Regions from separate parts of the Bradyrhizobium huanghuaihaiense genome, predicted to be linked through region 4. Evidence: predicted binding sites of a transcription regulator. Region 4 holds the regulator's gene; each other region holds the start of a gene.

Region 1 (5,563 bases), 4.3 Mb from region 4:
TCGGCCGCATGAACCGCCTCTATGGCATCGCGCGGCGCGTCGATCCAATCGACGGCAATCGCGGCGATTTCGGCTTCATCATCGACTGAAACGAACGGTTTGGGGACCGGGACAAGAGGGGATCAAGCGATGACGAAGACGACAGCGGATCGACGTCGCGGCTTAAGCGTCGCGCTGGCGCTGACGGGGCTCTCCGTCATGCTCGGCGCCTGCAACACCACCGGCGAGATCGTCACCCAGACGGTGCCGACCGACTATCGCCAGCGCCACCCGATCGCGGTGCAGGAAGGCAAGAAGTCGATCGTGATCTTCGTCGGCAAGGCGCGCGGCGGCCTCTCGGACGCGCAGCACTCCGACGTCGCGGGCATCGCCCGGAACTGGGTGCGCGAAGGCACCGGCTCCGTCGTCGTCGACGTGCCTGTAGATACCGCGAATTCGCGCGCCGCGGCGGCGACCTATCAGGAAATCCGTTCGGTGCTGGCATCCGGCGGTGTGCCGGCGCGCGCCATCGTCAAGCATCCCTATCGGCCCGAGGATCCCGGCCTGCTGCCCACCATCCGCCTCAGCTATTCCAGGATCGCCGCGGTCGCCGGCCCCTGCGGGCTGTGGCCGGAGGACGTCGGGCCGTCCATCCTCGACCCCGGCTACAACGAGAACCGGCCGTACTTCAATCTGGGCTGCGCCACCCAGCGCAACCTCGCGGCGATGATCGACAATCCCGCCGACCTCGAGCAGCCGCGTTCGGAGACACCGGTTTACACCGCGCGGCGTGACGTCGCCTTCGACCGCTATCGCAAGGGCACCCCGATCGCCACTCCCAATCCCGACGCCGAGAAGGCCAAACTCAGCGACACAGGCAAATGACAGGCTTCAACGACGAAGAAGAAGCGGACGATCCGCGGCACCCCGAGGAACACATTGCACCGGTTCCTCGCATCTCCGTGCAGGCCTTTTGCGAGACCGACCAGACGCTCAAGGCGGTGACCGCCGCGGGCGAGGATCGGCGGCTCGCCAAGGCGCATCTGACCGCCAGGGAAGGCGGCTTAGCTGCGGCAATCGAAGTCTATGAATCGATGCCGACGCCGAATGTCATCGTGATCGAATCCGACGGCACCCGCGACATCCTGGAGGGTCTCGACGATCTCGCCGGCGTCTGCGATCCCGGCACCCGCGTCGTCGTGATCGGCAATCCCGGCGACACCGCGCCCTATCGCGAGCTGGTGCGCCGCGGCGTCAACGATTACGTCGTCGGCCCGGTCGAGACGCTCGACGTGGTCCGCTCGATCTGCAGCCTGTTCTCCGCGTCCGAAGCCATCATCACCGGCCGCGTCATCGCGGTGGTAGGCGCCAAGGGCGGCGTCGGCGCGTCCACCGTCGCGCACAACGTGGCCTGGACCATCGCCCGCGACCTTTCGCTCGATTCCGTCGTGATCGATCTCGACCTCGCCTTCGGCACCGCAGGCCTCGATTACAATCAGGACCCGGCGCAGGGCATCGCCAATGCGGTGCTGTCGCAGGACCGCCCCGACACCGCGCTGATGGAGCGCCTGCTCGCCAAATGCACCGATCGCCTCAGCCTGCTCGCTGCGCCCGCCACCCTCGACCGCGTCTATGATTTCGGCGCCGAAGCGTTCGACGCGGTGTTCGACACGCTGCGCATGACCACGCCCTGCATCGTGCTCGACGTTCCCCATCAATGGTCCGCCTGGACCAAGCGCGCGCTGGTCACCGCCGACGACATCGTGATCGTGGCCGAGCCCGATCTCGCCAACCTGCGCAACACCAAGAACATGCTGAGCGTGCTGAAGGCGGCGCGGCCGAACGACCGTCCGCCGCTGTACTGCATCAACCAGGTCGGCATGCACAAGCGCGCGGAGATCGAGGTCAAGGCGTTCGCCAAGACCATGGAGAGCCAGCCGATCGCGGTGATCCCGTTCGATTCGAAGCTGTTCTCGACCGCGGCCAATAACGGCCAGATGATCGCGGAGGTCTCCAAGAACCACCGCACCACCGAGCTGTTCCAGACCATGGCCAACCGCCTCGCCGGGCGCGGCGAGGTGAAGAAGCCGAAGCGCTCGCTGCTCGGCCCGCTCTTGAAGAAGCTGAAGGGCCGCTCGGGCCGCGGCTCCGCCCCGCATCGCAAGGCGTCGTAGGCTTCGCGTTCAGAAAACGCCGCGAGCGGGCTACTTCTCGGCCCGCTGCTGCTGCTTCTTCGCCAGCAGCTGGCGCAGCGCCGTGACCTTGGCCGCGGCCTGGTCCGGCGGCAAATCTGCCTTCACGAGGATTTCAGCCTCGGCCTCGCGGCCTTGCAATCCCAGCACGAGCGCGAGATTGGCGCGGATCCGCACATCGTTCTGATTGCGCTGATGGGCGCGGCCGAGCACCTGTTCGGCCCGCGGCAGATTGTTCTGGAGCATGTAGGACAGGCCGAGATTGGACAGAACCTGCGGCTCGTCCGGCACGATCTTCAAGGCGGTCGCGTAATATTGCTGCGCTTCCTCGTTGCGGCCGAGCTGATCGAGCGCCGCCCCCTGCGCCGACAGGATCCGCCAATCGGGATCCTCGGGCGAATGCGCGCGGCCCAGCACGTCGAACGCCTGCTGGAAATTGCCGTTGTCGGCGAGCGCGCGGCCGTAGCCGGCGAGCAGCGCCTTGTTGCTGGGATGGGCGAGCACGGCCTGCTCGAGCACCGCGACCGCCTGGGCGCGCTGGCCGGTGTCCCGCAGCGCCTTGCCGTATTCGATCGCAATGGCGGGATCGCTGGGCTTGGCGCGATAGCGCTCGCGCAAGCCGTCCATGTCCGACTTGGCGTCCGCCTTGCCGGCTGTTTCCGTCTTGCCGCCGAGCGCGCCGGTGACGTCCTCGAGGCTCGTCGTCTGACAGCCGCCGAGAGCAAGCGCGATGAGGGCGGGAAGCAGCAATCTCGCCGGGGGGAAGGCGAGGGACGAACGCTTGGGCATACTCTGATCACTCGGCAACTGATCAGAGATGCTTACCGATTAACGCTAAAGTCCCGTTAAGGACGCGACCTGTCGAGGTCTAGTCGACGAATTCGGCACCGAATTCGCAGCCGATGCGCCAGCGCAGGCGGCATTGGCGGGAATAGTCGGGTGCAAAGATGATGGTGAATTGCGGCGGCACTTCCAGAAATTCCGCCACGACCTTCACGCCCCCGTCCGAGATATCCGTGATCGTGCAGTCCCTGGGCAGCGAGCCCGCCCCAAAATGAATCTTGGCGAGCCGGCTGCACACCCGACGTTCGCTTCTCCGGCGATTTGCAAGCATTTGAACTGTTCACCCGTTAGACCACGGCCCATCCCGCACCCCCAGGAGTAGCGGACATTCGTTGGAATGTGCTGAGAACAGAAGCTTGCATTCGAAACGGAGTGTCGGGATCGCGTTTACGGTTGGTTAGGGCTTGCCGCGGCCCCGGAAATGTTCCCGTATTGTTCTTGCGAAGCGCCACGCCTCCTGCTACCCTTGATTGTGCGAGAGGGCAGGCTGGTTCGGCATGGTTCAACGGGTTTCTACCGTCGCCTTTGAGGGGATCGAGGCCCGCGCGGTCGACGTGCAGGTGCAGGTCGCGCCGGGCCTGCCGGCCTTTGCCATCGTCGGCCTGCCGGACAAGGCGGTGTCGGAGGCGCGCGAGCGGGTGCGCTCGGCGCTGATCGCCTCGGGCCTGGCGCTGCCGGCGCGGCGGATCATCGTCAATCTTGCGCCCGCCGATCTGCCGAAGGAAGGCAGCCATTACGACCTGCCGATCGCGCTCGGCCTGATGGCAGCGATCGGCGCGATCCCGCCGGATGCGCTGACCGGTTTTACCGTGCTCGGCGAGCTCGGGCTCGACGGCTCGATCGCACCGGTGGCCGGCGTGCTTCCCGCCGCGATCGGTGCCAATCAGCGCGAGGAAGGGCTGATCTGCCCGGCGTCCTGCGGTTCGGAAGCCGCGTGGGCGAGCCCCGATATCCAGATCATCGCCGCACAATCGCTGATCCAGATCGCCAACCATTTCAAGGGCACACAGGTGCTGTCGCGGCCCTCGCCGAGGGTGCACGAGGCCGCCACCTCAAAGCTCGACCTGCGCGACATCAAGGGCCAGGAGAGCGCCAAGCGTGCGCTGGAGATCGCGGCGGCCGGCGGACATCATCTCCTGATGATCGGCGCGCCCGGCGCCGGCAAGTCGATGCTGGCCGCGCGCCTGCCGTCGATCCTGCCACCGCTATCGCCGAGCGAGTTGCTCGAGGTCTCGATGATCGCCTCCGTCGCCGGCGAGATCGAAGGCGGCGCGCTCACATCGCGGCGGCCGTTCCGCTCGCCGCATCATTCCGCCAGCATGGCCGCGCTCACCGGCGGCGGCATGCGCGCCAAACCCGGCGAGATCTCGCTCGCGCATCAGGGCGTGCTGTTCCTCGACGAGCTGCCGGAGTTCGATCCGCGCGTGCTGGATTCGCTGCGCCAGCCGCTGGAGAATGGCGAGGTCTCGGTCTCCCGCGCCAATCACCGCGTCACCTACCCTGCGCGCTTCATGCTGGTCGCGGCGATGAATCCCTGCCGCTGCGGCAACGCCTTCGAGCCCGGTTACGCCTGCAAGCGCGGCCGCATCGATCGCTGCACCTCCGACTACCAGTCGCGCATCTCGGGTCCCCTGATGGACCGCATCGACCTGCGCATCGAGGTGCCGGCCGTGACCGCCGCCGACCTGATCCTGCCACCGCCGGCCGAAGGTTCGGCCGAGGTCGCAGCACGCGTAGCGGCGGCGCGCGACATCCAGCTCGCGCGTTACACTGATGCGGGCCTGCCCAACATCCGCACCAACGCCGAAGCGCCCGCCTCCGTACTGGAGGAGATCGCGAAGCCCGATGCGCAGGGTCAAAAACTGCTGCGTGATGCCGCCGAGACCATGCGGCTGTCGGCGCGGGGCTATCACCGTGTGCTGCGGGTGGCGCGGACGCTCGCCGACCTCGACCACGCCGACAGGATCGGCCGGCTGCATCTCGCCGAGGCGCTGTCCTACCGCGCACTCGCGGAGGATGTGCGCCAGCTCGCCTGATCATTCTGCGCATCAACCCCGCAGTAACGAGTTTCCTTTACGCTCTGCAAACCATAAGGCCCGACGAGTTTTCCAAAGGGCAGTTCCCCAAGGGCTTGGCGAGTAGAGTGTCATGTTGCGTTTCAAGATCCTGGCCTCCGTTGTTCCCCTGCTGGCGGCTGCGGTGTTTGCCCGCGGCGAGATCGGATCGGTCTCGCATCCCTGCATCGCCCTCGGCGAAACCTCCGTCGAGCTGACATCCCTGTTCTGGACAGCCGGCGTCCACGTCGCCTTCACCGACGATCCGGCGCGGGCCACGGTCAGGGTCCAGATCACCGACGACGCGGACGCTGCGGACTTCGCGGTGGTGGACGACGGTCTCGGCTCCGAGACGGACTCCTGCCAGGCCAATCCGGCAAACCGCCTCGTCACCATCGCGGCGCAGCCGGTCGATGGCGGCCCGGTCATCTATCTCTCGACCGACGGCCCCGCCGATTACCGCATCTATGTGCGCTCCAGGACGTTCTCGCAGCG
Region 2 (5,563 bases), 3.7 Mb from region 4:
CCGTGATCGTCCCGATCAGCACCATCGCCGCCATCACCACATAGCCCCACATCCACGCCGATGGTCGCGGGATGCCGGTGCCTTCGAAACCCGAGACGATGAACAGTGCGCCCGCGGTCGAGACCAACATGCCGATGCGATAAGCGGCGACGTAGGCCGCCATGCCGGCGGCTTGCTCGCTCTCGGGCAGGCTCTCGACGCGGAAGGCATCGACCACGATGTCCTGCGTCGACGACGTCGTCGCCACCAGCAGCGCGCCGAGCGCAACGTAGAACGGCGAGCGTGCAGGATCGGTCATCGCCAGCAGCAGGATCGCGATGATCAGCAGCAATTGCGAGAACACCAGCCAGCCGCGCCGCCGCCCGAACGCGCGGGTGAACAGCGGCACATGCAGCGCGTCCACCAGCGGCGCCCACAGGAACTTCAGCGTGTAGGGCGTGCCGACCAGCGCGAACAGCCCGATGGTCTTGAGATCGACCCCGGCCTCGCGCATCCACACCAGCAGCGTCGAGCCCGACAAGGCCAGCGGCAGCCCCGAGGAGAAGCCGAGGAACAGCACGATCAGCACCCGCGGTTGCAGGTACACGGCAAGGCTCTCGCGCCAGGAGGGCGCAGGGGCGGCAGTCGCGGCGGAGGAGGTCGCGTCGGGAGCGGTCATGGGGTGGTGTTAGCAGATTCTGGCCCTGATGCCTCGTCTCCCTCTCCCCGTTCTGACGGGGAGAGGGCGGGGTGAGGGGCCTCTCTCCGCGCATGAGGTCGAGGAGACCTGCACCCCCTCACCCGGATCGCAAGAGCTATCCGACCTCTCCCCGCAAGCGGGGAGAGGTAAGCAAATCACTCCCCCGCCTGGAGCTTCCGCGGAAACAGTTCCGGCGCAGCCGTTGCCACCAGCCGCGGGCCCTCCGCTGGCGCGTCGGTCTTGCTGAAATCGAGCTCCTCGATTCTCCCCGCGCGCTTTTCGATCTTGTCGGCGGAGATCAGGATCTGGCGGACGTCCTCATTCGCGTCGGAAAAATGTTTCTGCAGTTTGACCACGCGCTCGCGCAGGCGGCCGAGATCGTCGCCGAGCTTGATCACCTCGGTCTGGATCTGGTCGGCGGCATCGCGCATGCGCGCGTCCTTCATGATCTGCTGCATCACCTGGATCGCGAGCATCAGGAGCGAGGGCGACACCAGCACCACGCGGGCGCGATAGGCCTTCTGGATCACGTCGTCGAAGCCGTCGTGAATCTCCGCGTAGACGGATTCCGACGGCACGAACATCAGCGCCATCTCCTGGGTCTCGCCGGTGACGAGGTATTTTTCGGCGATGTCGCTGACGTGCTTCATCACGTCGCCGCGCAGCCGCTGCGTGGCCACGCGCCGCTCCTCGTCGGTGCGGGCGTCGTGCAGTGCCGTCATCGCCTCCAGCGGGAATTTGGCGTCGATGCAGAGCGGGCGCTGGTCGGGGAGGAACACGACGCAGTCGGGTCGTTTTCCGGTCGAGAGCGTGAACTGGAACTCGTAGGACCCCTTGGGGAGACCGTCCTGGACGATCGCCTCCATCCGCGCCTGGCCGAAGGCGCCGCGCGATTGCTTGTTGGCGAGCACGTCGCGCAACGTCGTCACCTGCGTGGTGAGGTCGGTCAGGTTCTTGTGCGCGTTGTCGATGATGCCGAGCCGCTCGTGCAGGGCGCGCAGGCTCTCCATGGTGTTGCGGGTCGAATGTTCCATGGACTGGCCGACGCGATGGGTCACCGAATCCAGCCGCTCGTTGACCGCCCGTGCCATCTCGGCCTGCCGGCCGGCCAGCGCCTGGGTCATGGCGTCGACCCGGCCCGAGGCCTCACTCTGGGCGCGGAGTACCTGGCTTAGCCGCTCCTCGAGCTCGTCGGCCCGGATCGCGTGTGCCATGGCGAGTTCCGCGCCGCGCCGCCCGGAGCGCGCGATCACGACCGCAATCACAACCAGCAGGATGAGGACGAGCGCACCGAAGCCGATCAGCGCGTCGATGGTGCGCACCGGCCAGTCGCCGAGCATGAAAATGATCTCGTTCATGCCAGCCCTTCTAACCGATTCGCTGCCCGGCGCGAACGAAGAGGGAACGTCTTAGGTTAATGGTCCCTGAATTTTTATGGTTAACAAAACCTGAAGTTTTATGGTTAACGGAGGGTTAACGGGGTTCCTCTCCGCATTGACCGCATCCGGCGCGGGGCTTAAATCGCGGCCATGGCCCTACGAGAAATCATCATCCTGCCCGACAAGCAGCTGCGGCTGGTCTCCAAGCCGATAGAGAAGGTCACTTCGGAGATCCGCAAGCTTGCCGACGACATGTTCGAGACCATGTACGACGCGCCCGGCATTGGCCTCGCGGCGATCCAGGTCGCGCAGCCGCTGCGGCTGATCACCATGGATCTCGCCAAGCGCGACGAGAGCGGCGAGACCAAGCACGAGCCGCGCGTCTTCATCAATCCGGAGATCCTGGCGTCCTCCGAAGAGCTCTCGGTCTACGAGGAAGGCTGTCTGTCGATTCCCGAATATTACGAGGAGGTCGAGCGGCCTGCGAAGGTGCGCGTGCGCTTCACCGATCTCGACGGCAAGGTGCACGAGGAGGATGCCGAAGGCCTCTATGCCACCTGCATCCAGCACGAGATCGACCATCTCAACGGGGTGCTGTTCGTCGACTATCTGTCGAAGCTCAAGCGCGACCGCGTGATGAAGAAGTTCGAGAAAGCCGCCAAGCGCGCGGAATAAGCTTGCCGTCATTCCGGGGCGATGCGCAGCATCGAACCATGGTGCGCAATTGCGCACCTGAGAATCTCGAGATTCCGGGTCCGGCTCTTCGAGCCGCCCCGGAATGACTGTTGGTGAATTGCGTCCTTCGCAGGTTTTCTGATGCCCCTCCGCCTCATCTTCATGGGCACGCCCGATTTCTCCGTGCCGACGCTGCTCGAGCTGGTCGCGCATGGCCATGAGATCGCGGCGGTCTATACGCGCGCGCCGAAGCCGGGTGGGCGGCGCGGCCTGCAATTGCAGCCTACCCCGGTCGAGGAAGCCGCGCGGAAGCTCGGCATTCCGGTGCTGACGCCGAAGACGCTGAAGACTCCGGAAGCGCTCGAGGAGTTTCGTGCGTTCGATGCCGGCGCGGCCGTGGTCGTCGCCTACGGCATGATCCTGCCGCAGGCGATCCTCGATGCGCCGAAGCTCGGCTGCTACAATCTGCACGCCTCGCTCTTGCCGCGCTGGCGCGGTGCCGCCCCCATCAATCGCGCGATCATGGCAGGCGATGCCGAGAGCGGCGTCATGGTGATGAAGATGGATGTCGGCCTCGACACCGGCGACGTTGCCATGGCCGAGCGCCTTCCAATCACCGACAACATGACCGCGCGCGACCTGCATGACCGTCTCTCCCGCCTCGGTGCCGACCTGATGGTACGCGCCATGGCCGCGCTCGAACGCGGTGGCCTCCAGCTCAAGCAGCAGAGCGAGGACGGCGTCACCTACGCCGCCAAGATCGACAAGGCCGAGGCCCGGATCGACTGGAGCAAGCCCGCGCGCGCGGTGCTGCGCCACATCCATGGCCTGTCGCCGTTTCCCGGCGCCTGGGCCGAGCTCGAAAATGCGCGCGTCAAAATCCTGCGCTGCGAGCTCGCGAAAGGATCGGGGGAGCCCGGCGAGGTGCTCGACGACCAGCTCACGATCGCCTGCGGCGACGGCGCGATCCGCATCATTGAGCTTCAGCGCGAGGGCAAGGGCCGGATGCAGGCCGCGGACTTCCTGCGCGGCGTGCCGCTGAGGGTGGGCGCCAAATTCAACTGACGCTGTCATACCCCGCGAAGGCGGGGTATCCAGTACGCCGAGGCTTTTGAAATTGAACCGAACCGTCACGGCGTACTGGATCGCCCGCCTGCGCGGACGATGACACTGGGAAAGATGCCCCGCTACAAGCTCACCATCGAATATGACGGCGCGCCGTTCTTCGGCTGGCAGGTGCAGGACACGCTGCCGTCGGTGCAGGGCGCGCTCGAGGCGGCGGTGAAGGCGATGACCGGCGCGGATTTGCGGGTGCATGGCGCCGGCCGCACCGACGCCGGCGTGCATGCGCGCGGCCAGGTCGCGCATGTCGACGTCGAGAAGCAGTTTCCGCCCGGCCGTTTTCGCGACGGGCTCAATGCGCATCTGCGCCCGCATCCGATTGCGGTGCTCGAGGCCGAGATCGTGCCCGATACGTTCGAGGCGCGCTTTTCGGCGGTCAAGCGCCACTACCGCTATCGCATCCTCAACACCCGCGCCAATCTCGCGCTCGACGTCGGCCATGCCTGGCGCGTGCCGCGCCGGCTCGATGCCGAGGCCATGCACGCGGCGGCGCAGCGCCTGCTCGGCAAGCACGATTTCACCACCTTCCGCGACACCGAGTGCCAGGCCAAATCGCCGGAGAAGACGCTCGACCAGCTCGATGTGATTCGCGACGGCCGCGAGATCACCGTCGTCACCTCGGCGCGATCGTTCCTGCACAGCCAGGTGCGCTCGATGGTGGGATCGCTGGTGTGGGTCGGCGAGGGCCGCTGGACCGCGGATGATCTCTCCGCAGCCCTTGCCGCCCGCAACCGCACCGCCTGTGGCATCGTCGCCCCGCCGGATGGGCTGTATCTGATGCAGGTGGATTACGACTGAGGCGGGTTGCGGGAGCGCTCTCGGACAAACAAAAAAGCCGGCGCTCGCGCGCCGGCTTTTTGATTGATGAGGGCTAGGGCCTCAGTTCAGCTTCTGCCGAACCTCGTTGATGCCCTTGGCGAGCAGGTCGTCGGCGACCTGGCCCTTGACCGACTGCGACAGGATCGTGGAAGCGGCCTGGACGGCGGCTTCCGCGGCTGCGGCGCGGACATCGGCCAGCGCCTGGGCCTCGGCGAGCGCAATCTTGCTCTCCGCGGTCTTGGTGCGGCGGGCGACGAAATCTTCCATCTTCGCCTTGGCGTCGGCCGCGATGCGCTCGGCTTCGGCCTTGGCGTTGGCGATGATGTCGGCTGCCTCGCGCTCGGCCGTGGCACTGCGCGCCTTGTAGTCCGCGAGCACCTTGGCGGCTTCCTGCTTGAGACGCGCCGCGTCCTCGAGCTCGGCCTTGATGCGCTCAGCGCGATGATCGAGCGCGGTCATCGCCGACTTGAAGACCCCGAGATAGCCGAACACGACCATCAGGACCACGAAGGCGACGGCGACCCAGGTTTCAGGATCGAAGAACATCTCGACTAACCCTTCAAGGACGCATCAACGGCGGCATTGACCGACGCCGCATCCGGAACGACGCCGGTGAGCTGCTGCACGATCTGGCCTGCTGCATCGGCCGCGATGCCGCGGACGTTGCTCATGGCGGTCGTGCGGGTCGAGGCGATGGTCTTCTCCGCCTCGGCGAGCTTGGCCGCCAGCTGCTCTTCCAGCGCCTTGCGCTCGGCGTCCGCCTGCGCATTCGCCTTGTCGCGGGATTCGTTGCCGATCGCCTGTGCCCGCGAACGCGCCGAAGCGAGCTCGCCTTCATAGGCCTTCAGCGCCGCCTCGGACTGGTCCTTCAGCTTCTGCGCCTCAGTGA
Region 3 (5,563 bases), 340 kb from region 4:
TTGACCAGCAGGTTCGGGAACCGCGCCGGCAGGACCACCGGCTCTCTTTCGGAGCCGTCGTAATTGTCCTGGAAGTCGACGGTGTCGTCGTCGATGTCCTCGAGCAGCTTCAGCGCGATCTTGGTCAGGCGGGACTCGGTGTAGCGCATTGCCGCCGGCGGATCGCCGTCGACCGAGCCGAAATTGCCCTGCCCGTCGATCAGCGGCGCGCGCATCGAGAAGTCCTGCGCCATGCGCACCAGGGCGTCGTAGATCGCCTGGTCGCCATGCGGGTGGTACTTACCCATGACCTCGCCGACGGCACCGGCGGACTTCTTGTGCTTCTTGTCCGGGGTGTCGCCGCGATTGTGCATCGCGAACAGGATGCGGCGGTGGACCGGCTTCAACCCGTCGCGCGCATCGGGCAGCGCACGCGCCACGATCACGCTCATGGCGTAATCGAGATAGGACTTCTTCATCTCCTCGTAGATGGAAACGGGGCGAATGTCCGAGGGATGCGCCGGCTGGTCGCCGGGCTTGTTGTCGTCGTCAGCCAAGGGGGAATCCGGTGAGTTTTTGTCTGGGAATCATATAGCGCATCACACCCCTGATAACCACCCTTGCCGGGCCTCGGGAAGCGCTTTTTCCGACTGTTTTTCCAGAGACTTACGCCCTTCCCCACACTGCCCCGGACGGCGCCGGAACGGACCGGGCGGAACCACCCCTTACGCGCCGAAAATCACCCGGTGCATGACGCGCCCGGGCACCAGCGTGAACAGGCCAGCCACCACCAGCGCTCCGGCGAAGATGAGGATCATCATCCGCCGGTGGTCGGCGACACGGTGCGTGCGCGCCCGCCATACCGCCAGCGGCAGAACCACCAGGGTGAAGATCGACAAGAGATGGATCGGACTGAACGGCCCGACCAGACGGATCTGGTGGATCCAGAACGACGAGGCGGCCACGACCAGCATCAGGACCACCCAGATCCAGCCGATCGTTCGGTGCGGCAGCGTGCCCTTGGGGGCGGAGAACTGGACGAGGCCGAGCACGAAGGCGGCCATGGCGGCAAAGGCATGCAGCGGGATCGCTGGCGCGGCCTCAAGCAGCGGCGCAAGGCTCATGCGGAGCTCCGTCAGGTCGCACGGCGACCGATGTGAATAGGATTAACATGAAGTTAATACCATTCACATCGCGCCCCGTCAAAGACTTGAGGTTGCACGTGAGGCAAGCGCGGAAAACCCGAGCTTTACCTGCTGATTGGTAAGAAATCCTGCCACTTCACGCGAGCGGACACGCGATACAGGAGCGTTCCCGACCAGCGGCAGAGCGGACGTCATCGATTCCATCGACCAACAAGGGGTATTTATGTAGGAACTCGGGGAGCCTGCCCGCAAAGCTCCGGCCGGACATTCCTACGGACACCTGATCGATCATCACCAAGAGCGGTAAAGTGACCAACGTGCTTTTCGTCTGCAGCGCCAATCGCCTCCGCAGCCCTACCGCCGAACAGGTGTTTTCGACTTGGCCGGGGATCGAGACCGACTCGGCCGGCATTGCAAACGGCGCGGACGTGCTGCTGTCCGCCGAGCAGGTCGAATGGGCCGACATCATCTTCGTCATGGAGAAGACCCACCGCAACAAGCTGAACCGGAAATTCCGATCCAGCTTGAACAACAAGCGGGTCATCTGCCTCGACATTCCGGACGACTATGAATTCATGGATCCTGCCCTGGTCCGGATCCTTGAAAACCGAGTTGGCCGTTATCTGCGCCGGGATTAGCCGGCTCTCCCGCAGCCCTCAGAACGGGATGTCGTCGTCCATGTCGCTGTTGCGGCCGCCGCCGGCGGCAACGGGACGGCGCGGCGCGCTGCTGACCGGACCGGAGGAGCCGAAATCGCCGCCCGGCTCGTCGCCGAAGCTGCCGCCTCCGCCGCCGCCACCACGGCCATCGAGCATCGTCAGCGTCGAGTTGAAGCCCTGGAGCACGACCTCGGTCGAGTACTTCTCGACGCCGCTCTGGTCGGTCCATTTGCGGGTCTGGAGCGCGCCCTCGATGTAAACCTTCGCGCCCTTCTTCAGATACTGCTCGGCGACCTTGCAGAGCCCTTCATTGAAGATCACGACGCGGTGCCACTCGGTCTTTTCCTTGCGCTCTCCGCTGTTCTTGTCGCGCCAGGTTTCCGAGGTCGCGATGCTCAGATTCGCGATCGGCCGCCCGTCCTGGGTGCGGCGGATTTCAGGATCCTTGCCGAGATTTCCAACCAGAATGACCTTGTTGACGCTTCCCGCCATCGCCGCTCTCCACTCCAAATGCCACTGAATTCGTAAGGCTGCATTCGCAAGGCCGCACCGCGCCCCGCGGTCCGCTGCAACCTGTTTGACGCGACCCTATACGCTTGCGCAGACCGATCAGCCCATCAGCGCTCGGGTTATCCCCACATATAGCACCGCCTGCCGGTCTGTTCCAGATTTGTTCTTTCTGGGTGGGTGCGGAATATTCGCCCCGGGCGGTGCCCACATGCCTATCAAATGATGCGCTCCGGATGGAACTTTTTCGGGTTCCCTAAATCGGCGAAAACTACTTAACATTCATCATGTTAGCTGCCTCGCACTTGCCCTGTGACTGTTGCATTTCGGAGACGGACTCTGCCTCCCGCTTAAGCTACGGTTGCCTCGGAATTGAGTTCATATGGGCGTCGCGCCTGATCGGCCGCTTCGGGGGACCCTCAAGAAGCGGACCTTACCCGGGGAGACTGCAATGAATAAGATTTTAATTGGTACAATCGGTGCTGTGGCGTTGGGCCTGTCGGCTCCCGCGAGCGCGGCGGATCTGGCGGCGCGTCCTTACACCAAGGCTCCGCCCCCGATGGTCGCGACCATCTACGACTGGAGCGGCTTCTACATCGGCATCAACGGGGGCTGGGGCTCCAGCCGCAATTGCTGGGACTTCGTGACCCCAGTCACCGGTACGCTGATCAACGACGGCTGCCATAACGCAACGGGCGGCACAATCGGTGGTCAGGTCGGCTATCGCTGGCAGTCGGCCAATTGGGTGTTTGGCGTGGAAGGCCAGGGCAACTGGGCTGACTTCAGTGGAAGAAACACCAGCCCGACCGCGCCAGGTCAGGAGAACCGTACGCGGGTCGATGCCTTCGGCTTGATTACCGGTCAGGTCGGTTATGCCTGGAATAACGTTTTGGTCTACGTAAAGGGCGGCGGCGCCGTCGTGGACGACAGATACGATCTCCGCATCGCGCCAACCTTTGTGGGCGCTGGCACGATCTTCGGTTCGGCCAGCGGAACACGCTGGGGCGGAACGGTCGGCGCGGGCGTCGAATTTGGCTTCGCTCCGAACTGGTCGGTGGGCTTCGAGTACGATCACATCTTCCTCGGCACTCGAAACGTCGACTTCACCTTGGGCGGAGTCTTCGTTCAGACCGAACGCGTCCGTCAGGACGTCGATCTCGCCCTCGTCCGCGTGAACTACCGTTGGGGCGGCCCGGCGATCGCCAGGTACTGATCGCAAGCATAGTCTTTTCTGACGAAAGGCCGGCCTTGTGCCGGCCTTTTTGCTGCGTGCGAAGGGTCTAATCAGTCAGCGATTATGACGTTTTGTGACTGTTGTGGCTTTTTTGGTACACAACTTGCGGCTTCGCTGGTGTAAGCACGGCGCCAGTTGGACCACGGCGTCCGATGCCCTTCCGTTCACGGAAGGCAACAACAGAAACTGGGACTGGGATTTAGGTTGAAAATGAAGAAGGTTTTGTTGGCTTCGGCCTGTTTGTTCGCTCTGGCTGCCCCCGCGTCGGCGGCTGATCTCGCGGCCCGCCCCTACACCAAGGCTCCGGTGGCTGTGGCTTCGGTCTACAACTGGACCGGTTTCTACCTCGGTGTCGTTGGCGGCGGCGCTTGGGAAGACGCCAATAGCCCCCGCATGCAGGGTGGCTTCGTCGGTGGCACCGCCGGCTACAACTGGCAGACCGGCAACGTCGTGTTCGGTATCGAGGCCGATGGTTCCTGGGCTGATGTCAGCGCCTCGGCGACCGCTCTCGGCATCACCGTGTCGTCCAAGACCGATGCGCTCGGCACCGTCCGTGGCCGCATCGGCTGGGCCGTCAACAACGTCCTGTTCTACGGCACCGGTGGTTACGCCTGGATCGACAACAAGATCACTGTCTCCGCACTGGGCGTGTCCGTGTCGGACAGCAAGTGGCACTCGGGCTGGACCGTCGGCGCGGGCGTTGAGGCGTTCTTCGCTCCGCAGTGGTCGGTCAAGGGCGAGTACCTCTATCGCAGCCTCGGCAGCGAGAACTACTTCTCGAACCTCGGCGCTCCTCTGGCGTCCGGCACGATCAACTTCCACACCGTGCAGGTCGGCGTGAACTATCACTTCGGCGGCCCGATCGTCGCGAAGTACTAAGCTTCGTCTCCGACGCTCTTGCGTTACGAAAGGCCGGCCTCGCGCCGGCCTTTTTGTTTTTGCGCGCGTAGCAGTACGCGCCAACCCGCCACTTAGCGTTTTCGGCGAGATGTGGCTCCCCGGTGACACAACCTTTGGCTTTATTGGTGTAAAGCTGTGAACGTCAGTTGGCTCATAGGGTCCGCTGCTCTTCCTTGCGGAAGGCAACAAAGAGAAACGGAACTGGGGAATCAGATGAAGAAGGTTTTGCTGGCTTCGGCCAGCCTGTTCGTACTCAGCGCGTTGACACCGGCCTCGGCGGCCGATCTTGCGGCCCGCCCCTACACCAAGGCGCCGGTGGCTGTGGCCTCGATCTACAATTGGAGCGGATTCTACATCGGTGCCAACGCCGGTGGCGCCTCGAGCCGCAATTGCTGGGACGTCAACAATATCTTCGGCGTCGCGGGTCCGGACACGGCTGAAGGCTGTCACAATGCGACCGGCGCCGTCGTCGGTGGCCAAATCGGCTATCGCTGGCAATCGGCCAGCTGGGTGTTCGGCCTTGAAGCCCAGGGTGACTGGGCCAACCTGAAGGGCTCGAACACGAGCTTGGTGCTCGCACCGCTGGTCAACGAGACCAAGATCGACGCGCTTGGCCTGTTCACCGGCCAGGTCGGCTATGCCTGGAACAACGTGCTCTGGTACGTGAAGGGTGGCGCGGCCGTCACGCACGCCAAGTACAACGGTACGGTGGGGGGCGTCGTCCTCGATAGCGCAAGCGAGACGCGCTGGGGCGGCGCGGTCGGCACCGGCCTCGAATTCGGCTTCGCGCCGGGCTGGTCCGTTGCGATCGAGTACGACCATCTGTTCATGGGCAAGCGCAACAACTCGTTCACGATTGTCGGCATCAACGACCGTATCGACCGTATCAAGCAGGACGTCGACATGGGCACCGTCCGCCTCAACTACACCTTCGGCGGCCCGGTGGTGGCCAAGTACTAGTCTTGCTCCAACGCCCTCGTGTTACGAAAGGCCGGCCTCGTGCCGGCCTTTTTGCTTGGCGGCAACGTTCCAAAGCAGTTCCGCAAGCCCCGCTGCTGCCACGTGCCGCCAGCGCGCCAACATTCCGTTGACGATTCGCAACTCCCTCTGGAAATCCGTCTCCGTTCTTCCTACGTTCG
Region 4 (5,563 bases):
CCGGCGAGATGCCTGACATCGCGGAACTGTTGCCGCGTGCGGCGAGGCGGATGCCGCTCTACGCCTTCTCGAACACCAACCGGCCGCATGTCGACCATTTCTCGAAGGAATATGCCGGCCTGCTCGGCCATTTCCGCGAGCTCTACCTGTCGTCCAGCATCGGCCTGCGTAAACCGGACGCGGAGGCTTTCGACCATGTCGTGGCCGCTATGGGCGTGCCGGCGAGCCGCATCGTCTTCTTCGACGACCTCGCGGAAAACATCGAGGGGGCCCGGGCGCGCGGATTGACCGCGGTGCATGTGACCTCGCCCCGTGACGTCGGCGATGCGCTGAAGCAGCTCGGGATTTGACGGATCCGCCTCCCGGCAGGTGCGGTTCCCTGGAACTCGTTTGCCAAATATGAGGAACCAAATCACTTTGTGCATTTTTGTACAAAGTTCCGGGAACGGAATCTGCCCTTCCGGACTCTTGAGTCCGTTGGGACTTCTACATTGGACCGATCGACGTGCTGGGCAAATCCTACCTCACCAAGCAAGCCTCTCTCCTGCTCGAGTTCGCAAGAACCACCTCGGACTCCGACCTATCCGCCAAGTTGATCAGCAAGGCCGCCGACCTGAAATCCCAGGCCGACCCGCTGCCCGACAAGGATCAGGGCCCCAAAGCGCCGGACGTCAGTCCGGACGCGCCGGCAGGGAGTTGACCGATGCTGGCCGTGGCGCTCGTTCTTCTCGTGCTTGCCATGGCCGTCCTCGTGCCGGTCTGCCTCGCCTTCCGGATCATGCCGCGGCGGATTTGACGTCCATCTTTCGCGATAGAGCGAACGACGCAGGCTGAATCATCCTGCATCTCCACTGTTTTGCCTCTGCGGCCGCACTCGGCTAGAACTCTCGCCGCCGATTTGCCGAACGTGCTCAGCAGGAGTTTTCACCCGTGGCCTTGATGCCGGTATCTGACGCGCTTGCCGCGGTGCTTGCCGGCGCAGAGCCGCTGCCTGAGGAGACGGTCCCCCTCGACCAGGCCTACCACCGCGTGCTCGCGCGCGACGTCGCGGCGCGGCGCACGCAGCCGCCGCAGGCGATGTCGGCGATGGACGGCTATGCCGTGCGCGCGGCCGATGCGGCGACGATCGATTCCCAACTGACGGTGATCGGCGAGGTCGCGGCCGGGCGGCCGTTTGCCGGGTTGGTCGGCGCCGGCGAAGCGGTCCGGATCTTCACCGGCGGCGTCGTTCCCGCCGGCGCGGATACGGTCGTGATCCAGGAGGATACGGTCGCTGATGGCAAGCGCATCACGATCAAGGAAGCAGCGATTCCCGGACGGCACATCCGGCGCGCCGGGGTCGACTTTGCCGAGGGCGAGGTGCTGCTGCGCAAGGGAGCCCGGCTCACCGAGCGCGACCTCGCACTCGCGGCCGGGATGAATCACCCGCACCTACCCGTGCAACGCCGTCCGAAGGTCGCGATCCTCGCCACCGGCGACGAGCTGGTGATGCCGGGCGCGACGCCCGGCCCCGGCCAGATCGTCTATTCCAACGGCTACGCCCTGCACGCGCTCGCCCGCCAGGAGGGCGCCGATACCGTCGACCTCGGCGTTGCCGCCGACACGCTGGAAGCCACCACCGCCGGGATCCGCCGGGCCCGCGAGAGTGGCGCCGACATCCTGATCACGTCCGGCGGCGCCTCGGTCGGCGACCACGATCTGGTCCAGCAGGCGCTCAAGGCCGAGGGGATCGCGATGTCGTTCTGGAAGATCGCGATGCGGCCGGGCAAGCCGATGATGCACGGCCGGTTCGACGCGATGCGCGTCATCGGCCTGCCCGGCAATCCCGTGTCATCCTACGTCTGCGCTTTCCTGTTCATGGTGCCGTTGATTCGCGCACTGTCGGGTCGCACCGTGATTCATCATCGCCGCGAGCGCGCCGTGCTCGGCCGCGACCTCAATGCCAACGACCAGCGCGAGGATTATCTACGCACGCGCCTGGAGCGACGCGACGACGGCACGCTGATCGCCCTGCCCGTCAATCACCAGGATTCCTCGCTGCTTGCGAATCTCGCTGCGGCACAGGCACTTCTCGTACGCGCGCCGTTCGCGCCCGAGGCCGAAGCCGGCACGCAATGCGAGGTGCTGCTGCTGCCCGTATGAACGCTGTCACCACACGCGTTCCGCGAACTTTGTCGCGTTCACGGTAAATTAAGCAGTTGCGGAACATGTATCGAACATATAGTGTCCGTTCATGATTTGTTTCGAGCATGCAGCGGCTTATCGCTGAACTGAGCGTCTCGGAATCGAACGACATCAACCGGGGGATTTTGGTCGAGATGTTAACGCGCAAACAATACGAGCTCCTGCGGTTCATCAGCGAGCGACTGAAGGAAAGCGGCGTGCCGCCTTCCTTCGACGAGATGAAGGACGCGCTCGATCTGCGCTCGAAATCGGGTATCCATCGCCTGATCACCGCGCTCGAGGAGCGCGGCTTCATCCGGCGCCTGCCCAACCGCGCCCGCGCGATCGAGGTCATCAAGCTGCCCGAGCTCCAGGCGGCTGCCGGCAACCGCCGCGGCTTCACGCCGAGCGTCATCGAAGGCAATCTCGGCAAGGTGCGCACGACCTCCAGCCCGCCGGCTGACGAGGGTGAGCGTCCCGTCGCCGTGCCCGTCATGGGCCGTATCGCGGCCGGCACGCCGATCGAGGCGCTGCAGACCCGCAGCCACACTATCAGCGTACCGCCTGACATGCTCGGCTCCGGCGAGCACTACGCGCTCGAAGTGCGCGGCGATTCGATGGTGGAAGCCGGCATCCTCGACGGCGACATGGCGCTGATCCAGCGCAACGAGAGCGCCGACACCGGTGACATCGTGGTGGCGCTGATCGACGACGAGGAAGCAACGCTGAAGCGCTTCCGCCGCCGCGGCGCATCGATCGCGCTCGAGCCCGCCAACGCCGCCTATGAGGTCCGCATCCTGCCGCCCAACCGGGTGAAGATTCAGGGCAAGCTGATCGGCCTGTACCGGAAGTACTAAGTGCATCCCGCGGCGCCAGTTGGCGACCGCGCCTGAACGATTGGAGCGGATCATTGTCCGCTCCGGCTGGATAGTCTTTCTGGTTCTGCACAGATTATCCGGCCACCTCCCCCGCGCTAGATCCTCGGCACGCCGCGCAAAGCACGCATCGCTTTACGGGCCTTTGAGAAACCGAGGAGACAACCATGCGCAAGATCGTCTTGAGCACCGTCGCGATGGCGCTGATCGCAACGTCAGTGTCACCGGCCGTCGCCGCACGATCGCATCATGTCCGCAAGACGACGCCAGCGACGACGCGTGAGCAATTGCGCAACGCACGCGACGCCGTTGGACAGCAGTCGCAACCGGCCTCGCCGTATTCGGGCTGGTCGGCACCTGCTGGCCGCTGACGAAGAAGAAGCTCGCAGAATGCACGGAAGCGGGCTTTGTTCCTCGTGCATCTGAAAAAGATATTGTGATGGCGGCGTGCGGACCCAAGCCGCAGATTTGCCCACAACCAAGCAGACCGTTGTATGCTTCCACTCTGATAGAGGCTTGTGCCTCGACAAGAGGCGCGGGTCGCTATCTTCGAATGAGGAGCACCCCGATGTGTGACTACAGCCTGCACGCCGTCGCGACGCGTCCTGCCGAAGTCGGTGAGACGATCGTCACGACAACCTTCCGCGGCACCTCGACACGCGGCTTCGCCTCCGAAGCCGACATGTCCGTCGCGGTATGCCTGCTGCCGGGAACGGAGCTCGCCTTCGCCGACAACGTCCGCTACGACAATCGCTGGATCTGGACGCGCACCATCAACTCGCGCGTCGGCAAGTTCGGCAAGATCGACCCGCACATTCCGGATCGCCATCACGATGCGATCGAATTTCCCGACGGCAAATACGTGCTGGTGACTCAGCTCGTCGAAGGCCAGCGCGCAACCGTGCTGCAATTGCCGGTGACCCAGCCACTCGGCGAGCGCGAGCACAAGCCGCAGACCATGGCCGACAGGCCGACGATCACACGCCTGCCGATCGGCTGATCGTAGCAGCCCCGGCTCGCGGGTCGGGCCATGATTGAAATCGCCATCGCCGGCCGTGGCCGGCGACGTGGTGTGGTTTGCATCTTCGAAAATACCTTCGCCGATCAGCCGCCGCTCTTCTCCGTCGCACGAAGTTTGCGCTGCCCTGCCTGAATTTTGAACGTCCGTTCCGCAGGCAAATGGCCGATGCTGCCAAAAGGCTTGAGGCGGCGGACACGTTCGATGAAGACCTTCATTCGCGTCGTTGAACTCTGGGTGCCCGACCGGACGCGTACGCGGCTGGAATTCGGCGGGGGCCTCTACGGCGAAGGGCTGTCCGCGTTCAGGGCCGCAAGTGAAGAGCTGCGCTTCGGTCGGGATGAGGGCCTTCCCGGCAAGGCCTGGGCTTCCGGCCATCCCGTCATCCTCACCAAATTCGCCAACTCCTATTTCAGGCGGACCGACCAGGCGCTCGCGGCGGGCCTGACTTGCGGCGTGGCGGTGCCGGTATTTTCAGGCGAATTCCTGCAAGCCGTGATGGTCCTGTTCTGCGGCGACGACGAGGCGCATGTCGGCGCGATCGAGCTCTGGCACAACGACCCCGATACCTCCCACGAGATGGGCCTGGTCGACGGTTACTATGGCACCGCCGACATGTTCGAGTTCAACTCGCGCCACACCAGGTTTCCGCGCGGCTTCGGCCTGCCCGGACGCACCTGGAAAGCCGGCCTGCCGCTGATCATCAAGGACCTGCACAACGCCAAGAGCTTTCTGCGCTGGGAAGACGCCGCCGAGGTCGGGATCAATCTCGGCGTCGGCGTTCCCTACCGGACCGGCACCGACCAGACCTGGGTGCTGACCTTCCTCTCCGCGCAGGCAACGCCGATTGCGCGGCGCTTCGAGATCTGGGGGCCGAACGAGGCTCGTTCTGCGCTGGTCTTCCGCGCCGGCGATTGCAGCGCCCAGACCGACCTTGCCGCGCTCTATGCGGACAAGTCCATCACGAGGGGCGACGGCAGCATCGGCGGCGCCTGGGCCACGGGGATGCCTGCGCTCAACGATGATCTCGCGCATGACAAATCGATCGCCGCGGCCGAAGCCCGCGCGTCCGGGCTGAGCCAGATGGTTGCCTTGCCGGTAATCGGGAGCGCCGGGCTCGACGCCGTGCTGGCCTGGTACCTGTAGCCCGCCTCCTCAATCCTCAGCCTGCATGTCCGCCTCGGACGGCGTCGCATCCCGGTTACGGGGCGCCGCCGCCGGCGGCGCAAGGGTCGCGCCGAAATCGCCTTCGCCGGCGGTTGCCGCCGCCCACGGGCGGTCTGCGCCTCTTGCTTTAACCGTCTGCACCGCAAAGCCGTCGCCCCGCCGTGTCAGCGCCAATGCGCCCTGCGCGGCAAGGCGCTGCCGGTCCACCACCATCGCCGCGCAATCCGGCGCAGCCGGCCGGGCCGTCACCACCAGCGCGGCGCGGCTGCAATCGTCCGCCAGCGCATCGATGCGCAAGGCCAGCGCGACGAGGCGCCCGTCGGCAAGCGGCGTCACGCAG

The links. The regulator LexA, encoded in region 4, represses DNA repair genes until DNA is damaged. The targets are predictions, from matches to a motif close to TGTTCNNNNTGTGTTCNG.
Region 1: a site for LexA is predicted at 3,437-3,454, ahead of N2603_RS00895 (YifB family Mg chelatase-like AAA ATPase). Genes of this name have one in related genera too.
Region 2: a site for LexA is predicted at 2,069-2,086, ahead of N2603_RS03780 (DNA recombination protein RmuC). Genes of this name have one in related genera too.
Region 3: a site for LexA is predicted at 2,444-2,461, ahead of N2603_RS22940 (single-stranded DNA-binding protein). Genes of this name have one in related genera too.

Annotation. Positions count from the first base shown of each region.
Region 1 covers NZ_CP104172.1:190,365-195,927, forward strand. The annotation lists gene N2603_RS00870 (type II and III secretion system protein family protein) at 1-89, shown strand, start outside; gene N2603_RS00875 (CpaD family pilus assembly protein) at 130-864, shown strand; gene N2603_RS00880 (CpaE/TadZ family protein) at 861-2,153, shown strand; gene N2603_RS00885 (tetratricopeptide repeat protein) at 2,184-2,960, opposite strand; gene N2603_RS00890 (PilZ domain-containing protein) at 3,040-3,285, opposite strand; gene N2603_RS00895 (YifB family Mg chelatase-like AAA ATPase) at 3,512-5,050, shown strand; gene N2603_RS00900 (hypothetical protein) at 5,163-5,563, shown strand, end outside.
Region 2 covers NZ_CP104172.1:805,165-810,727, forward strand. The annotation lists gene N2603_RS03775 (AmpG family muropeptide MFS transporter) at 1-658, opposite strand, end outside; gene N2603_RS03780 (DNA recombination protein RmuC) at 835-2,037, opposite strand; gene def (peptide deformylase) at 2,209-2,733, shown strand; gene fmt (methionyl-tRNA formyltransferase) at 2,875-3,798, shown strand; gene truA (tRNA pseudouridine(38-40) synthase TruA) at 3,913-4,653, shown strand; gene gspM (type II secretion system protein GspM) at 4,735-5,220, opposite strand; gene N2603_RS03805 (F0F1 ATP synthase subunit B) at 5,226-5,563, opposite strand, start outside.
Region 3 covers NZ_CP104172.1:4,802,574-4,808,136, forward strand. The annotation lists gene gyrA (DNA gyrase subunit A) at 1-536, opposite strand, end outside; gene N2603_RS22930 (DUF2306 domain-containing protein) at 705-1,103, opposite strand; gene N2603_RS22935 (low molecular weight protein tyrosine phosphatase family protein) at 1,433-1,762, shown strand; gene N2603_RS22940 (single-stranded DNA-binding protein) at 1,781-2,275, opposite strand; gene N2603_RS22945 (outer membrane protein) at 2,742-3,503, shown strand; gene N2603_RS22950 (outer membrane protein) at 3,735-4,403, shown strand; gene N2603_RS22955 (outer membrane protein) at 4,638-5,384, shown strand; gene N2603_RS22960 (hypothetical protein) at 5,406-5,563, opposite strand, start outside.
Region 4 covers NZ_CP104172.1:4,461,085-4,466,647, reverse strand. The annotation lists gene N2603_RS21335 (HAD family hydrolase) at 1-350, shown strand, start outside; gene N2603_RS21330 (hypothetical protein) at 506-700, shown strand; gene N2603_RS21325 (molybdopterin molybdotransferase MoeA) at 931-2,142, shown strand; gene lexA (transcriptional repressor LexA) at 2,319-3,020, shown strand; gene N2603_RS21315 (hypothetical protein) at 3,206-3,409, shown strand; gene N2603_RS21310 (hypothetical protein) at 3,607-4,038, shown strand; gene N2603_RS21305 (hypothetical protein) at 4,143-4,274, opposite strand; gene N2603_RS21300 (GAF domain-containing protein) at 4,261-5,202, shown strand; gene N2603_RS21295 (ComEC/Rec2 family competence protein) at 5,212-5,563, opposite strand, start outside.